DNA from 2 places in the Streptomyces sp. NBC_01190 genome. Region 1 is predicted to be linked to the other one. Evidence: riboswitches for the same ligand, from Rfam matches in the RefSeq annotation. Region 1 holds a riboswitch; the other holds the start of a gene.

Region 1 (7,572 bases):
TCGTGTAGACGAGGATCGGCGCGACCAGGTTCGGCAGCAGCTCCCGCAGCAGGATGTAGGTCCGGCCGGCGCCCAGGCTGCGTGCCGCGTCGACGAACTCCCGCTCGCGCAGCGACATCGTCTGGCCGCGCACGATCCGGCCGATGTACGGCCAGCCGAAGAAGCCGATGACGACGATGAGGACGCCCATCCGCACACCGGATCCGGTCAGGCCCCACAGCTTGTCGGGCACCACGGATACCAGGGCGATCGTGAACAGCAGCTGCGGGAAGGCCAGCAGAAGGTCCATCACCCGGCTGATCGCCGCGTCGATCCAGCCGCCGAGGAAGCCGGCGAGCGCGCCCAGCAGGCTGCCGAGGACGACGGAGACCATGGCGGCCAGGAAGGCGACCAGCAGCGAGATCCGGGAGCCGTAGACGATCCGGCTGAAGACGTCACGGCCGTTGACCGGCTCCACGCCGAGCAGGAAGTGCCCGTTCATCCCGCCGAACGACCCCTTCGGCGTGCCCAGATCGGGATCGATGAGGTTCTCGTGGAACTCGTTCGGGTCATGGCCGAGGAAATGCACGATCACCGGGGCGAACACCGCCATCAGCACCAGCAGGATGACGATGAGCCCGCCGGCGAGCGCGATCTTGTCACGCTTGAGTCGCGTCCAGGCGATCCGGCCGGGTGAGCGGCCCTCGATCACCACTCCACCGGGTATTGCGGCGACGACGTCCGCGGGCGTGCTCTCGCCGGCGGCGGTTTCATGCAGCGGTGCTGTCATTTCTCCTCGTGCATCCCCAGCCGGCGGTGGCCGGCCCCCATGGCCGGTTGTCAGGTTCGACCAACGGACCGGTGTGGCTCTGACGTCAGCTCACATCGTCGGCTGCCGCTTTACAGTGCGGAAACATCGACAAGACGACATTCGCTGACGCGTTCCCGTCCGGTGAGTCTTCATGCACCTAACAAGACCACACCAGATCCCACCGGGAATGGATGCGTAACTGTGATGTGGTGATTCATCGACCGCCGGGCCCGCACGCCTCGGGGTACGGTCGTCTGGTGAACGAGCGGCTGCGCGCGGTGTACGCCCTGATGATGCCTCAGGCCCGGGAGATGGCGGGCCTGCACGAGTACGACGGGCGGGTGCAGGATCTGTCACCCGACGGCGTCCGGGACGCCGTCGCCGAAGTGGTGCGCGCCCGCCGCGCGGCGGGCCGGCTGGACGACGACCACGACGAGGCCCACCTGCGGGTCTTCGAGAAGTCGCTGCGGACGCAGTACGGCGACCTGGAGTTGCACCGCCGCGATCCGTATCCCCATCTGTCCAACCTCGAACTCGCCTGTTACGACCGGGAGTACGCGCCCCGCAGGGAACGGGCGCGGGCCCGCCGCAAGCATCTGGCCGCCTGGCCGGACGCGGTGGACGCCTCGGTGAGCGCGCTCGACCAGGTCAACTCCCCGGTGGCGGCGGCGCTGCTGGGCGCGGTCCGCGGTCTGGCCGCGGGGCTCGACGCCGACCAGGGCCGGCGCGAGGCCGCCGCGCTCGCCGCGCACGCCCGGCTGGTGGCCCATCTCGAACACGCCGCCGAGCACGGCGACCCCGACCCGCGCCTCGGCGGCAAGGCGCTCGCCTCGCTGATGGGCGCTCAGGAGGGCCTGCGGGTCGACCTGGAATCCCTGGCCAACGACGCGGCGCTCGAATCCCACCGGCTGACCGAGCTGCTCACCGAATCCTGCCGGGCCCTCGATCCGCGCCGCACCGTCGACGAGCTGATCCCCGAACTCCTCGCCGACCACCCGGACGCCGGCGGGGTGATCGAGGAGGCGGAGCGGCTCACCGCGGAGGTGATCGCCTTCACCCGGGACCACGGGCTGGCGCCCTATGCGGACGGGGAGTGCCTGGTGGGTCCGGCGCCGGCGTCGCGCCGCTGGTCGATGGCGATGATGACCTGGGAGGCGCCCGGCGAGTCCGACACACCCTCCTGGTACCACGTCACCCCGCCGGAGCCGGAGTGGCCGGCCCAGGAGCAGGAGGAGTGGCTGACCGTTTTCAGCCGCACCAGCCTGCCGTCGATCACCGTGCACGAGGTCGCGCCCGGCCACTTCGCGCACGGCAGGGCGCTGCGCCGAACCCGCGGCCCGGTCCGCCGCACCCTGCACAGCCTCTCCTTCGCCGAGGGCTGGGCGCATTACGTCGAGGAGGTCTGTCTGGAGGAGGGCTTCCGGGCGGACGACCCGCGCTTCGCCATCGGTGTCGCGCTGGAGGCCCTGGTCCGGGTCACCCGGCTGACCTGCGCGATCGGTGTGCACACCGGCACGATGGACCTGGAGGACGCCACCCGGCTCTTCATGCGCGACGCCCATCTGGCCAGGGCCAGCGCCGCCGCGGAGGCCCGTCGCGGCACCTTCGACGCGGGCTACGGCCGCTACACCTGGGGCAAGCTGGAGATCATGCGGCTGCGGGAACGGGCCAAGCGCAAGTGGGGGAACGAGTTCTCGCTGCCGCGCTTCCACAAGTCCCTGCTGACGCTGGGGAGTCCGCCGCTGGGGTTGCTCGAGGGCATCTTCAACCGGGGGAAGTAGCGGGGGGGGCCGAGGGGGTGGCCGGGGCCGGGCGGCCGGGCGGGGCGGGGCGGCCGGGCCGGTCAGTAGCGGGGCGGGCCCCAGGCCGCGCCGCCGCCGTACGCCTCGCGGTCGAAGAAGGGCTGGCCGTTGGCCCGCATCCACATGCCGACCGGGTCGTACGCGTCGGCCATCGCGACGGTGGAGACCGCCAGGCCCTCCGGGACGCCGGTCACCGACTGCCGCATCATCAGCCGCACCGATTCGACGGCCTGCGCGGAGGAGTCGTAGACCTCGACGCCCACCGCGAGATAGGGCTCGCCGAGCGCCGGCTGGACCCAGGCGCGGCGCAGCGAGCGGACCGCGGGGGTGCGGTGGGCGGCCTGGGCGAGGAGGGCGTAGAACTGCGGGATCTGGAGCGAGGGTTCACCGATCTGGAGCGGGCCGGCCGGCAGCAGGTCCAGGCCGACCGCGATACGTCTCAGATCCGGCCACGGGATGCCGACGCCGCCGCCCGGCCCGTGCGGATTGAGCCATAGGCCGCAGCGGTCGGGGTAGAGGGTGAGCGCGATGTCCCGGCCCGAGACCATCTCGTGCTCGCGGGTCCAGCCGCTGGCGGCCAGTTCGCGGGGCGAGGTGCAACAGGGCGCGTAGCCGTGGCCGCCGATCTCCATGCTGCCGTACTGGGCGTCGGCGGATCCGGGCGCGCCGTGCCAGAGCAGCATCCACACCTCGCCGTCGGCGAGCGACCGGAGCAGGTTCTCGTAAGCGTCGAACCGGCCGGGGACCACCTGGAGGAGCGTCTGCTCCAACTGGCCGGCCGCCGCCGCGCCGCCTTGCGCGCCCGCGATCACGTGGGACCGCTCCTTCCCCTGGTTCGGTGGTGCCGCTCTGACCGGTACTGCCGGTGTTCCGTCGGTCCGCCGGTGCCGGTGGCGGCAGGCGTCCCTTCGTTCGTCGCGCGGCGCCCGTCCGGGTGAGCCGCGTGCCCATCAAATCAGGTCGAGTGTTCCCGGTGGAACGCTGACCGACTCAAGCGGGACCGGCTAAATGTGCCGTATACACGGCCTATACGCGGTCGGCCGACGACCGTGCGCGCTCCCGCGCGATCCCCCGTGCCACCTGCGGCTCCCCCGGCGCACAAGGCTCTCCCGGCTCTCGCGAGTCTCCCGGCTCCCGGGCCGGGTGGGCGTCAGTCGCGGCCGAAGAACGGCCGGACCATCTCCAGCATCCAGTCCCCCACCGGGTCCTGGGCCACATCGAGCAGAATGAGCTGCACCTGCCAGGGCAGCGGCACCGCGCCCAGCGCCCGGCCGAGCGCGTCCATCGCGGCGGCCCGGTCCTGGTCCTGCCAGCGGTCGAGTTCCACGCCGACGAAGAGCTGCGGCGCGCCCTCCTCCACCGAGGCGAGCGCCCGGCGGGCGGTGAGCACCACCGGGGTGACCGCGAACTCGCCGGCGGCCGCGGCCAGGAAGTCCACCGGCTCCTGGTCCGGCTCCGGTTCCCACAGCCGTACCCGCGCCCCCGCCCGCGGCGCGCCGTGCTCGCCACGCTCGCCGCGCTCCGGGCGGCACAGCCCGGCGACGGCTTCCGGCGGCACCGGCACGCCCACGGCGCCGCCCGGGTTCACCACCATGCCGACCAGCGGGGGCAAGCCGCGGGCGAACTCATGGACCGGCGCGACCGTGCAGGACATGCCCTCGGCGGCCAGCCGGAACTGCTGCTCGGAGCTGAACACCGGCACATAGGGGGCGCCGTCCAGCTCCATGGTGGGCAGCTCGAAGCCCGGCTGGTGCGGACCGCCGCCGGGCAGCGGCACCCACACCCGGGACCGGCTGAGCACCTCCATCAGCCGGGGGGTGGCCGAGGGGTTGCCGAGGCTCGCGGTGAGCACCTCTTCGAGCTCGTTGGCCGGCCATATCTCCGGCCATATGTCCGGTGCCGGATTCTCCATGCGCATCCCTGTGTGCATCCTTCTCGTCCCGCCCGTCTGCCGGCCGCCCCGCCCGTCCCGCCGCGTCCGCCGCCTGCCGTTGCCGGGAAACCCTAGCGCCGCGGGGGCCCCGGGCGGGCCCAGGACGGACATGCGATGATGGGCGGCACAACTTGCATACCGGCCGTTCGAGGCCGCGCGGGAGAGTTCCGCCCCTGGTCGGGGCGGGCGCCGAAGGAGCAAGTCCTCCCTTGAATCTCTCAGGCACAGATACCGCGCGGGCGAGGCAGATCTGAAAAGCGGACCGGTCCCCGGTCCCACCCACGGTGCAAACCGCGTCCCCCAACGGGTCACGGTGAACCTCTCAGGTTCCGATGACAGATGGGGAGGCCAGGTTTCACCGCTTGGCCACGCCGTCCGTCGATCCGTCTGGGAGCCCTTTCCGATGAGCCAACCCCCGAGCCAGTCCCTGAGCCGGCCCATGAGCCAGCCCCGCCGTACCGCGCTGGACGCGCTGCACCGCGCCCTCGGCGCCACCATGACCGACTTCGCCGGCTGGGACATGCCGCTGCGGTACGCGAGCGAGCGCGAGGAGCACCAGGCGGTCCGTACCCGGGCCGGTCTCTTCGACCTCTCGCACATGGGCGAGATCACCGTGACGGGACCGCAGGCCGGCCAGGCCCTCGACCACGCGCTGGTCGGCCATCTGTCCGCGCTCGCGGTGGGCCGGGCCCGCTACACGATGATCTGCGCGCCGGACGGCGGCATCCTGGACGACCTGATCGTCTACCGGCTCGGCGAGCAGGAGTTCATGATCGTCGCCAACGCGGCCAACGCGCAGCCGGTGCTGGACGCGGTGACCGAGCGGGCGGCGGGCTTCGAGGCGCTGGTCCGCGACGACCGGGACGCGTACGCGCTGCTGGCCGTGCAGGGCCCGGAGGCCCCGGGCATCCTGAAGTCGGTCACCGAGGCGGACCTGGACGGGCTGAAGTACTACGCCGGGCTGCCCGGCACGGTCGCCGGTGTGCGGGCACTGATCGCCCGTACCGGCTACACGGGCGAGGACGGCTTCGAACTGTTCGTCGCGCCGGCCGACGCCGAACGGCTGTGGCGGGCGCTGACCGACGCCGGCCACGCGGCCGGGCTGGTGCCGTGCGGACTGTCCTGCCGGGACACGCTCCGTCTTGAGGCCGGGATGCCGCTGTACGGGCACGAGCTGACCGCCGCGGTCACCCCCTTCGACGCGGGGCTCGGCCGGGTGGTGAAGTTCGACAAGCCCGGTGACTTCGTGGGCCGGCGGGCGCTCGCCGCGGCGGCCGAGAAAGCCGCCGCCCAGCCGCCGCGCACGCTGGTCGGGCTGATCGCCGAGGGCCGCCGGGTGCCGCGCTCGGGCTATCCGGTGACGGACGCCGACGGCACGGTGATCGGCGAGGTCACGTCGGGCGCTCCGTCGCCGACCCTCGGGGTGCCGATCGCGATGGCGTACGTGGAGGCGTCGCACGCGGCGCCCGGCACGGCGGGGGTCGCGGTGGACATCCGCGGGACGCGGGAGCCGCACCGGGTCGTGGCGCTGCCGTTCTACAAGCGCGAGCGCTGACGCCTGCCGGCGGCTCGCGGCTCCTTCGCCGCCCGCTTGCTCGCTCCCGCTGACCGGGCCGCCCGCTTCCTGATCCCTGGCCGTCCCGCTTCCCTGCTTCTTGCCTGTCCCGCTTCCTGCCGGTCCCGCTGTCCCGCTGTCCGGCTTCCCCGCTGTCACACCTACCCGATCCTTCGCTCCGCCGTGCGGGCGGGCCCGCGGATTCCGCGGCTCCGCCGTGTCGCGTGGCCCCGCGCGACCACACCGATCCATCCGGGAGAATTCCGTCATGACCATCAATCCTGAGCAGCTCCGTTACAGCAAAGAGCACGAGTGGCTCGCCGCCCCGGTCGACGGGGTCGCCACCGTGGGTATCACCTCGCACGCCGCCGACTCACTCGGCGATGTCGTGTTCGTCCAGCTCCCCGAGGTCGGCGCGACCGTCACCGCAGGGGAGACCTGTGGCGAGCTGGAATCCACCAAGTCCGTCAGCGATCTGTACTCCCCGGTCTCCGGCGAGGTCACCGAGGCCAACCAGGATGTGGTGGACGACCCGTCCCTGGTCAACTCGGCGCCCTTCGAGGGCGGCTGGCTCTTCAAGGTGAAGGTGTCGCAGGAGGCGTCGGATCTGCTGTCCGCCGCCGACTACGAGGCCTTCACCGCCGGCTGAGCCGCTTCCCGCTCCCGCCCTCGCTCCCCCTCCCGCGACCAGGAAGGTCCCATGTCCCTGCTCAACCAGTCCCTGCATGAGTTCGACCCGGACGTCGCCGCCGCGATCGACGCCGAGCTGCACCGCCAGCAGTCCACCCTGGAGATGATCGCGTCGGAGAACTTCGCTCCGGTGGCGGTGCTCGAGGCCCAGGGCTCGGTGCTGACCAACAAGTACGCCGAGGGCTACCCCGGCCGCCGCTACTACGGCGGCTGCGAGTACGTCGACGTGGTCGAGCAGCTCGCCATCGACCGGGTGAAGGAGCTGTTCGGCGCCGAGGCGGCGAACGTACAGCCGCACTCGGGCGCCCAGGCCAACGCGGCGGCGATGTTCGCCCTGATCAACCCGGGTGACACCATCCTGGGCCTCGATCTGGCGCACGGCGGCCACCTGACCCACGGTATGAAGATCAACTTCTCCGGCAAGCTGTACAACGTCGCCGCTTACCACGTGGACGCGAAGACCGGCCTGGTCGACATGGCCGAGGTCGAACGGCTGGCCAAGGAGCACCGGCCGCAGCTCATCGTGGCGGGCTGGTCGGCGTACCCGCGGCAGCTCGACTTCGCCGAGTTCCGGCGGATCGCCGATGAGGTGGGCGCTTATCTGATGGTCGATATGGCCCACTTCGCGGGCCTGGTGGCGGCCGGGCTGCACCCCTCGCCCGTGCCGTACGCGGACGTGGTCACCACCACGACCCACAAGACCCTCGGCGGCCCGCGCGGCGGCGTGATCCTGAGCAAGGCGCTGCTGGCGAAGAAGATCAACTCGGCGGTCTTCCCCGGTCAGCAGGGCGGCCCGCTGGAG
Region 2 (7,572 bases), 5.3 Mb from region 1:
GCCGCCGGCGTCGTGCACGGCCGCGCAGATGTCGGTGATGTTGTCCTCGAAGACGCCGTGCGTGGACGGGTAGGTGACCATCAGCACCGCGAGCTGGTCGCGGTGCTGCTCGATCTTGGCGTGCAGATCGGCGACGTCCACATCGCCGTTCTCCCCGGTCTTCACCACGACGACGCGCAGGCCGGCCATCACCGCGCTGGCCGCGTTGGTGCCGTGCGCGGAGGACGGGATCAGGCAGACGGTACGGCCGGTGTCGCCGTTGGCGCGGTGGTAGGCGCGCACCGCGAGCAGGCCCGCGAACTCGCCCTGCGACCCGGCGTTGGGCTGCAGGCTGACCTTGTCGTATCCGGTCACCTCGGCGAGCTGGTCCTCGAGACCGTGGATCAGCTCGAGGTAGCCCTCGGCCTGCTCGGCCGGCGCGAAGGGGTGCAGGGCGCCGAACTCCGGCCAGGTGACCGGCTCCATCTCGGTGGTGGCGTTGAGCTTCATGGTGCACGAGCCGAGCGGGATCATGCCGCGGTCCAGCGCGTAGTCGCGGTCGGCCAGGCGCCGCAGGTAGCGCAGCATGGCGGTCTCGCTGCGGTGCTGGTGGAAGACGGGATGGGTCAGATACGGCTCGGTGCGCAGCAGGGCCGCGGGCAGCGCGTCGTCGGTGGCGGCGTCCAGCGCGTCGAGGTCCCCGGCGTCCTCCCCGGTGCCGCCGCCGTTGCCGCCGTCGGCCCCGAAGGCGGCCAGTACGGCGGTCAGCCGGGCCCGGTCGGTGGTCTCGTCACAGGCGATGCCGACCCGGTCGGCGTCGGTGAGCCGCAGGTTGACCCCCGCGTCGCGGGCCGCGGCCACCACCTGGGCGGCCCGGCCGGGGACGTGCGCGGTCAGGGTGTCGAAGTAGCCGGCGTGCTCGACGGTGACACCGGCCGCGCGCAGACCGGCCGCCAGCACGGTCGCGTAGCGGTGGGTGCGGCGGGCGATCGCGGCGAGGCCCTCGGGGCCGTGGTAGACCGCGTACATGCCCGCCATCACGGCGAGCAGCACCTGGGCGGTGCAGATGTTGCTGGTGGCCTTCTCCCGGCGGATGTGCTGCTCGCGCGTCTGGAGGGCCAGCCGGTAGGCGGTGTCGCCGTCGGCGTCGACCGAGACGCCGACGAGCCGGCCCGGCAGGTTGCGGGCGTAGCTGTCGCGGACCGCTATGTAGCCGGCGTGCGGGCCGCCGAAGCCCATCGGCACACCGAACCGCTGGGTGGTGCCGACCGCGATGTCCGCGCCCAGCTCGCCGGGCGAGGTGAGCAGGGTGAGGGCCAGCAGGTCGGCGGCCACGGTGACGACCGCGCCCAGCTCGTGCGCCCGCTCGATCACCGGCCGCGGGTCCCGTACCGCGCCGGAGGCACCGGGGTACTGGAGCAGCACGCCGAACACACCGCGCTCGGCGATGTCCGCGGGTATCCCGCCGCTGAGGTCGGCGGTGACCACCTCGACACCGGTGGGTTCCGCGCGGGTCCTGATCACCGCGAGCGTCTGCGGAAAGGTGTCGGCGTCGACCAGGAAGACGCCCTGCTTCACCTTGCCGACCCGGCGGGACAGCGCCATCGCCTCGGCCGCGGCGGTGCTCTCGTCGAGCAGCGACGCGCCGGAGGTGGGCAGCCCGGTGAGGTCGGCGACGACGGTCTGGAAGTTGAGCAGCGCCTCGAGACGGCCCTGCGAGATCTCCGGCTGGTACGGGGTGTAGGCCGTGTACCAGGCGGGGTTTTCCATCACATTGCGCAGGATGACCGGCGGCGTGAAGGTGCCGTAGTAGCCGAGGCCGATCATCGGGGCCAGCACCTGGTTGCGGTCGGCCAGCGCGCGCAGTTCGGCGACGACCTCCGCCTCGGTGCGCGCGGGCGGCAGCCGGAGCGCCTCGGAGCTCTTGATGCTGTCCGGTACGGCGGCGTCGGTCAGCTCGTCGAGCGAGCCGTACCCCACCTGGGCGAGCATCTTGGCCTCGGCGCCGGCGTCGGGGCCGATGTGGCGCTGGGCGAAGGGGGTGCCGGCTTCCAACTCGGCGAGGGAGGCCCGGCCGGCGCGCGGGTCGCGCGGGCGGCGGGGATCGCCGGTTTCGCGGTGATCGCGATGAGTACGCTGATCGGTCATCTGCGGAGGCCCTCCTTGGTCACAACGACCTTCGGGGGTGCCGCGGCGCGGACACCCTTACGGCCTCCCCCTCTGTCATCGGAACCTGAGAGCTTCACCGCCGGGTCGAGAGCGGCTTGCACCGTCGGTGAGGACACGTTCCCGAGGTTCCGGGGGCGTACCTGCTTTCCAGAGTGACCTCGCCCACGCGGTACGGATGCCTGAGAGATTCCGGGGAGGATTTGCTCCTTCGGCGCCTCCGTCCCGTACATCACCGTACGGTCGGAAGACTCTCCCGCAGGGGGTCGGCAGTCGGTCTCCAGCCTACCAGCGAGCCTTTCCCGGCGTCCGTGCCCGCCGGCGCGACGCACATCACGCCGGCGCCCGAGTCGACACCGCCTCCGATGTGGCTTTTCGTGGTACCCAGCAACATGCGTCGTCAGCGGGTCACCGGTTGGCCGCTGTTTGGTTCTTGGGTTGGTTGTTGGTTGGAGGGACCGTGCAGACGGACATCGATCCGCGCAGCCTGATCGGCCGCCGTGCTTTGGACCGTGACGGTTCGAAGATCGGCACCGTGGACGAGGTGTATCTCGACGACGCGACGGGAGTGCCGGAGTGGGCGGCGGTGCGCACCGGGCTCTTCACCCGGGACGCCTTCGTGCCGCTGGAGCCGAGTGAGCTGGTGAACGAGGAACTGCGGGTGCCGTTCAAGAAGTCGCTGATCAGGGACGCACCGGACTTCGGCGTGGGCCGGCACCTGTCGCCCGAGCAGGAGTTGCAGCTCTACCACCACTACGGCATGGACGTGCCCCGGTCGGACGAGGAGCCGCAGCCGCCCCCGGAACGTGACTTCGGCGGCGGCCTGTCCGACGGCGAGGAGGGCTCCGGACCGGCGTCGGGCCGCAGTTGAGCGGCTCAGCGGCTACGGAGTGACGACCAGTGGAAGCGCCTCGCTGTGCGCGAGCGCCGGGTCGTCCACCGCGAAGGTGCGCACCCGGCCGGGCGCGGTGTCGGCGGGCACCTCGAAACGGACCGTCACCCGGCCGACCCCGCTGCCCTGCACCCACCCGGCGCCGTACTCCACATGGGTGACATCCTGACCGGGCAGCCAGCGGTTGGGCTGTTCGGGTGAGGGCGCCGGCCGTGCGGGTGTCGCCTCGGGCGTGTCGTCCTCGGTCGGCCGGCTCCCGGCGTGCTGCGCGAAGAGGTCCTCCTGGGTGAAGTCGGCGAGGCCGGCCACGCCGACCCCGAGCAGCCGTACGCCGCCGGTGGTGTCCACCGTCTCGATCAGCCGGCGCGCCGTCTCCCGTACGACCACCGGATCGTCGGTGGGGGCGCGCAGCGTCTCGGACCGGGTGAGGGTGGAGAAGTCGTACCGCCGGACCTTGACCACGACGGTCCGGCCGGAACGGCCGGCGCCGCGCAGCCGCTGGACGCAGCGGTCGGCGAGCCGGTCGATCTGCGACCGCACCTGGGCGCGGTCGGTGAGGTCGGTGTCGAAGGTGTCCTCGACGGAGATCGACTTCACATCCCGGTCGGCGACCACCGGCCGGTTGTCGAGGCCGGCCGCCATGGCGTAGAGCGAGGCGCCGTGTGCCTTGCCGAGCAGCCGGACCAGCTCCGCCTCACCCGACTGCGCGATCTCGGCGACGGTCGCGATGCCCGCCCTCCGCAGATGCTCGGCGGTGGCCGGTCCGACGCCCCACAGCGTACGGACCGGCAGCGGGTCGAGCAGGGCGCGCTCGGTGCCGGGCTCGACCACCAGCAGGCCGTCCGGCTTGGCCCGCTCCGAGGCGATCTTCGCCAGCAGCTTGGAGCCGGCCAGACCGACCGAGGCGGTCAGGCCGGTCGCCGCGTGGATCCGGGCCCGCAGCCGGACCGCGACCTCCCGCGGGTCGTCGTCCCGCTCGGCGGCGAGCAGGTCGAGAAACGCCTCGTCGAGACTGAGCGGCTCTATCAGCGGCGACTCCTCGGCGAGCAGCGCCATGACCGTCTCACTGATCCGCCGGTAGAGGGGGAAGCGGGGATAGAGATAGGCGGCGTTGGGGCTGAGCCGGCGGGCGTGGGCCATCGCCATCGCGGAGTGGACGCCGTGCACCCGTGCCTCGTAGGACGCGGTCGACACGACGCCGCGGGGTCCGAGACCGCCGACCACCACCGGCTTGCCCCGCAGGCTCGGCTTGGAGGCCTGCTCGACCGCGGCGAAGAACGCGTCCATGTCCAGATGCAGGATCGTCGGCGTACTTCTCACACCGTCGATCGTGCCGCACACCACCGACAGGCACCGTACACATGTACGGCGCGGCGCCGCTCAGACCGCCCGGTTGCGCCGCTTGGCGAGCTCGTCGGCGGGATTGTGGCCGACCAGGGTCTCGCCGGTGTCGACCCGCTCACCGTGCATGGTGGACAGCGCGCTCTCCACATCCCGCCAGACCACGCCCACCGCGATACCGAAGACGCCCTGGCCGCCCTGGAGAAGCTCCACCACCTCGTCGGGCGAGGTGCACTCGTAGACGGTGGCGCCATCGCTCATCAGGGTCATCCTGGCGAGTTCGGCCGGTCCGACCGACCGCAGGTGCTGCACGGCGGTGCGGATGTTCTGGAGCGAGACCCCCGTGTCCAGCAGTCTCTTGACGATCTTCAGCACCACCACGTCGCGGAAGCTGTAGAGCCGCTGCGTGCCCGACCCGTAGGCGGGCCGCACGCTCGGCTCGACCAGGCCGGTGCGCGCCCAGTAGTCGAGTTGCCGGTAGGTGATGCCGGTCGCCGCGCAGGCCGTCGGCCCGCGATAGCCGACCTGCTCCGCCTCTGTGTCCGGTGCGGGCCCGCCGTCCACCTCGGCCGCGGCGCGTGCCAATGCCCCCCTGGGCGGATATGGGCCGCCGGTCGCCAGACCGTCGCCGGTACTTCTCACGCCGCCCTCCGTCCCTTCACGTCCTGTGGCCGCGCGCACGTGCCACCGGACTTTCTCCACCGACGGTAGGGAGTCACCCGGGGTGCGTCAACGATCGCCACACTCGGCACGCCGAGTGATATTCGCCCCAGGAGTGGTTTGGCGTGATCGCGAACCGGGAACGGTCGCTCGAATGGCCCGCCGGCGGCAACCTTGCCGCCGGCCGTGCTGCGCCTGGTCACTGGTTGCTGGTACCGAAGTCCTCGGGAGAGATCTGGTCGAGGAACTCGCGGAACTTCTCCACCTCGTCCTCCTGCTCGTCCGGGATGGCGATACCGGCGTCGTCCAGCACCCCGTCGCTGCCGTAGATCGGCGTCCCGGTCCGCAGGGCGAGCGCTATGGCGTCGGACGGGCGGGCACTGACCTCGACCCCGCTGGCGAACACCAGCTCCGCGTAGAAGACACCCTCGCGCAGGTCGGTGATGCGCACCTCGGTGAGCGTCTGGCCGACCGCCTCCAGCACGTCCTTGAAGAGGTCATGGGTCAGCGGTCGCGCAGGCGTCATGCCCTGCTGCGCGAAAGCGATGGCCGTCGCCTCCCCCGGCCCGATCCAGATGGGCAGGTACCGGTCGCCTCCCACTTCACGCAGGAGCACGATCGGTTGGTTGGAGGGCATTTCGACCCGGACACCCACAACGTCGAGCTCGTTCACACAGCAACCCTAGGCCGTGCTCGCCGGGTTTGGGTAGTCGGGGACCCCGCCACGCCGCCGCCCGAACCCTTCCGGATGGTCCCGCGGCGGCCGGAAACACCCGGTCAGCGCGGAAGTACCCGAAGCGCGGAGCGCACCATCGCGGCATGCAGCCGTACGGAGAGCGCGGCCAGCTCCTGGGCGGTGGCCTCGGCGTGTGCCCTGGTCTGCGGATTCCGGTGCCGCCGCAGCGGCGCCACCAGCTGCTCCACCAGGCCCGCCTCCCGGTCCGCGGCGGCCTTCACGGCCCGCAGATGGCGCGGTTCCAGGCCGAATCGGCCCAGCTCCGCGATGAGCCGTCCCACCGTGACCGCCTCGGCGTCGTAGCCGCCGTCCCGGCCCGCCTCCACCAGCCCGAACGACTCCCACTGCGCCAGCTCGTCCGCACCCGCCCCGGTGGCGGCCAGCAGTTCCGCCCGGCCGATCCGCGGCGCCGGACGCCGCCCGGGCTCCTCAGCCCCCGCCAGGGGCTCTCCCGGCTCCCCCGGCCGGGGCGGGGCCGGCCGCTCACCCCGGTCCAGGGCGGCGAGCTGTTCCCTGATCACCCGCAGCGGCAGATAGTGATCACGCTGCGCCCGCAGCACGTAGGCGAGCCGCTCCACGTCCGCGGGCCCGAACTTCCGATAGCCGGCCGGGGTGCGCCGCGGCTCGACCAGCCCCTCCGCCTCCAGGAAGCGGATCTTGGAGATGGTCACCTCGGGAAACTCGTCCCGCAGCCGGCTGAGGACCGCGCCGATGCTCAGCGCGGCGGCGTCCGCGGTGGCGGTGCCGTCTCCGGCACCGCCCGACATCATCGGCATGCGCACCTTCCGTGGTGATCACCCCGGACGGAGTCTGGGGAAGAGTCAGACGCCCCGCTGGCTCGCGTAGAAGACCAGCCGGTACTTGCCGATCTGCACCTCGTCCCCGTTGGACAGCGGCACCGCGTCGATCCGCTCACGGTTGACGTAGGTGCCGTTGAGGCTGCCCACGTCGGAGACCGTGAACCCGCCGTCCTGGCCGCGCCGGAACTCCACATGGCGGCGGGAGACCGTGACGTCGTCCAGGAAGATGTCGCTCTGCGGGTGGCGGCCGGCCGTGGTCAGCTCGTTGTCCAGCAGGAAGCGGCTGCCCGAGTTGGGACCGCGGCGCACCACCAGCAGCGCCGAGCCGATCGGCAGGGCGTCGACGGCGGCCTGCGCCTCCTGGGACAGCGACGGCATGATCGTCTGCCCGGTGGCCTCCGCCTCGTACGCCTCGATACCGGAGATCGAGATGGTGGAGGTGGTCTCCGACTCCCGCTCGTAACCCGGACCAGCGCCCGCACCGCGCAGCGGCGCGCCGCAGTAGTTGCAGAAGCGGCTCGCCTCCGCGTTGGTGTGACCGCACCTACCGCATACCGGCAATCCGGAACCTCCACCCGGGGCTGAGGCCGATGGTTCCCCGAAACCTATGCGCGCGGCGGAAGCGGGGTCAACAGACGCCACGCCGGGAGCACCGGGCCCACCGGAATAGCCTCCCGCCGGGCCGTGCGGCTCATCCCTGAAGAGCTGGCGATCCTGGTCCTGGCCCTCCTCGGACAGGTGCCGTGGCGCACGGTGACGCGCCGTCGCCGGGTCACCCGACTGGCGCGCGCTCTTGCCGAACAACTTCCCAAACAACTTCACGGGCGATTCCCCTTGAAAGAAGCAGACCCGCCCGTGGGGCAGGACGAACCCTCGCTGCACACAGTTTCCCTTACACCGCACCCCACCGATGCCCCGACCCCCGGCCTCACTGGGATGACCGAGCGTAGTCAGGCTGCTTCGACGGCCGCAAGGCATTCACGACGATCTTCTGCGAC

Evidence for each region. Region 1 has a riboswitch for glycine ahead of gcvT (glycine cleavage system aminomethyltransferase GcvT). Riboswitches for the same ligand answer to the same signal wherever they lie in the genome.
Region 2: another riboswitch for glycine. It lies ahead of gcvP (aminomethyl-transferring glycine dehydrogenase); the one in region 1 lies ahead of gcvT (glycine cleavage system aminomethyltransferase GcvT).

Annotation. Positions count from the first base shown of each region.
Region 1 covers NZ_CP108580.1:6,015,144-6,022,715, reverse strand. The annotation lists gene OG519_RS25390 (ABC transporter permease) at 1-769, opposite strand, end outside; gene OG519_RS25385 (DUF885 family protein) at 1,048-2,571, shown strand; gene OG519_RS25380 (enhanced serine sensitivity protein SseB C-terminal domain-containing protein) at 2,634-3,404, opposite strand; gene OG519_RS25375 (enhanced serine sensitivity protein SseB) at 3,743-4,504, opposite strand; glycine riboswitch at 4,673-4,769, shown strand; gene gcvT (glycine cleavage system aminomethyltransferase GcvT) at 4,965-6,080, shown strand; gene gcvH (glycine cleavage system protein GcvH) at 6,349-6,729, shown strand; gene glyA (serine hydroxymethyltransferase) at 6,781-7,572, shown strand, end outside.
Region 2 covers NZ_CP108580.1:673,641-681,212, forward strand. The annotation lists gene gcvP (aminomethyl-transferring glycine dehydrogenase) at 1-2,127, opposite strand, end outside; glycine riboswitch at 2,306-2,414, opposite strand; gene OG519_RS02920 (PRC-barrel domain-containing protein) at 2,606-3,016, shown strand; gene OG519_RS02925 (DNA polymerase IV) at 3,029-4,357, opposite strand; gene OG519_RS02930 (MerR family transcriptional regulator) at 4,418-4,963, opposite strand; gene OG519_RS02935 (bifunctional nuclease family protein) at 5,238-5,711, opposite strand; gene OG519_RS02940 (MerR family transcriptional regulator) at 5,816-6,550, opposite strand; gene OG519_RS02945 (FHA domain-containing protein) at 6,596-7,396, opposite strand; gene OG519_RS02950 (DUF881 domain-containing protein) at 7,503-7,572, opposite strand, start outside.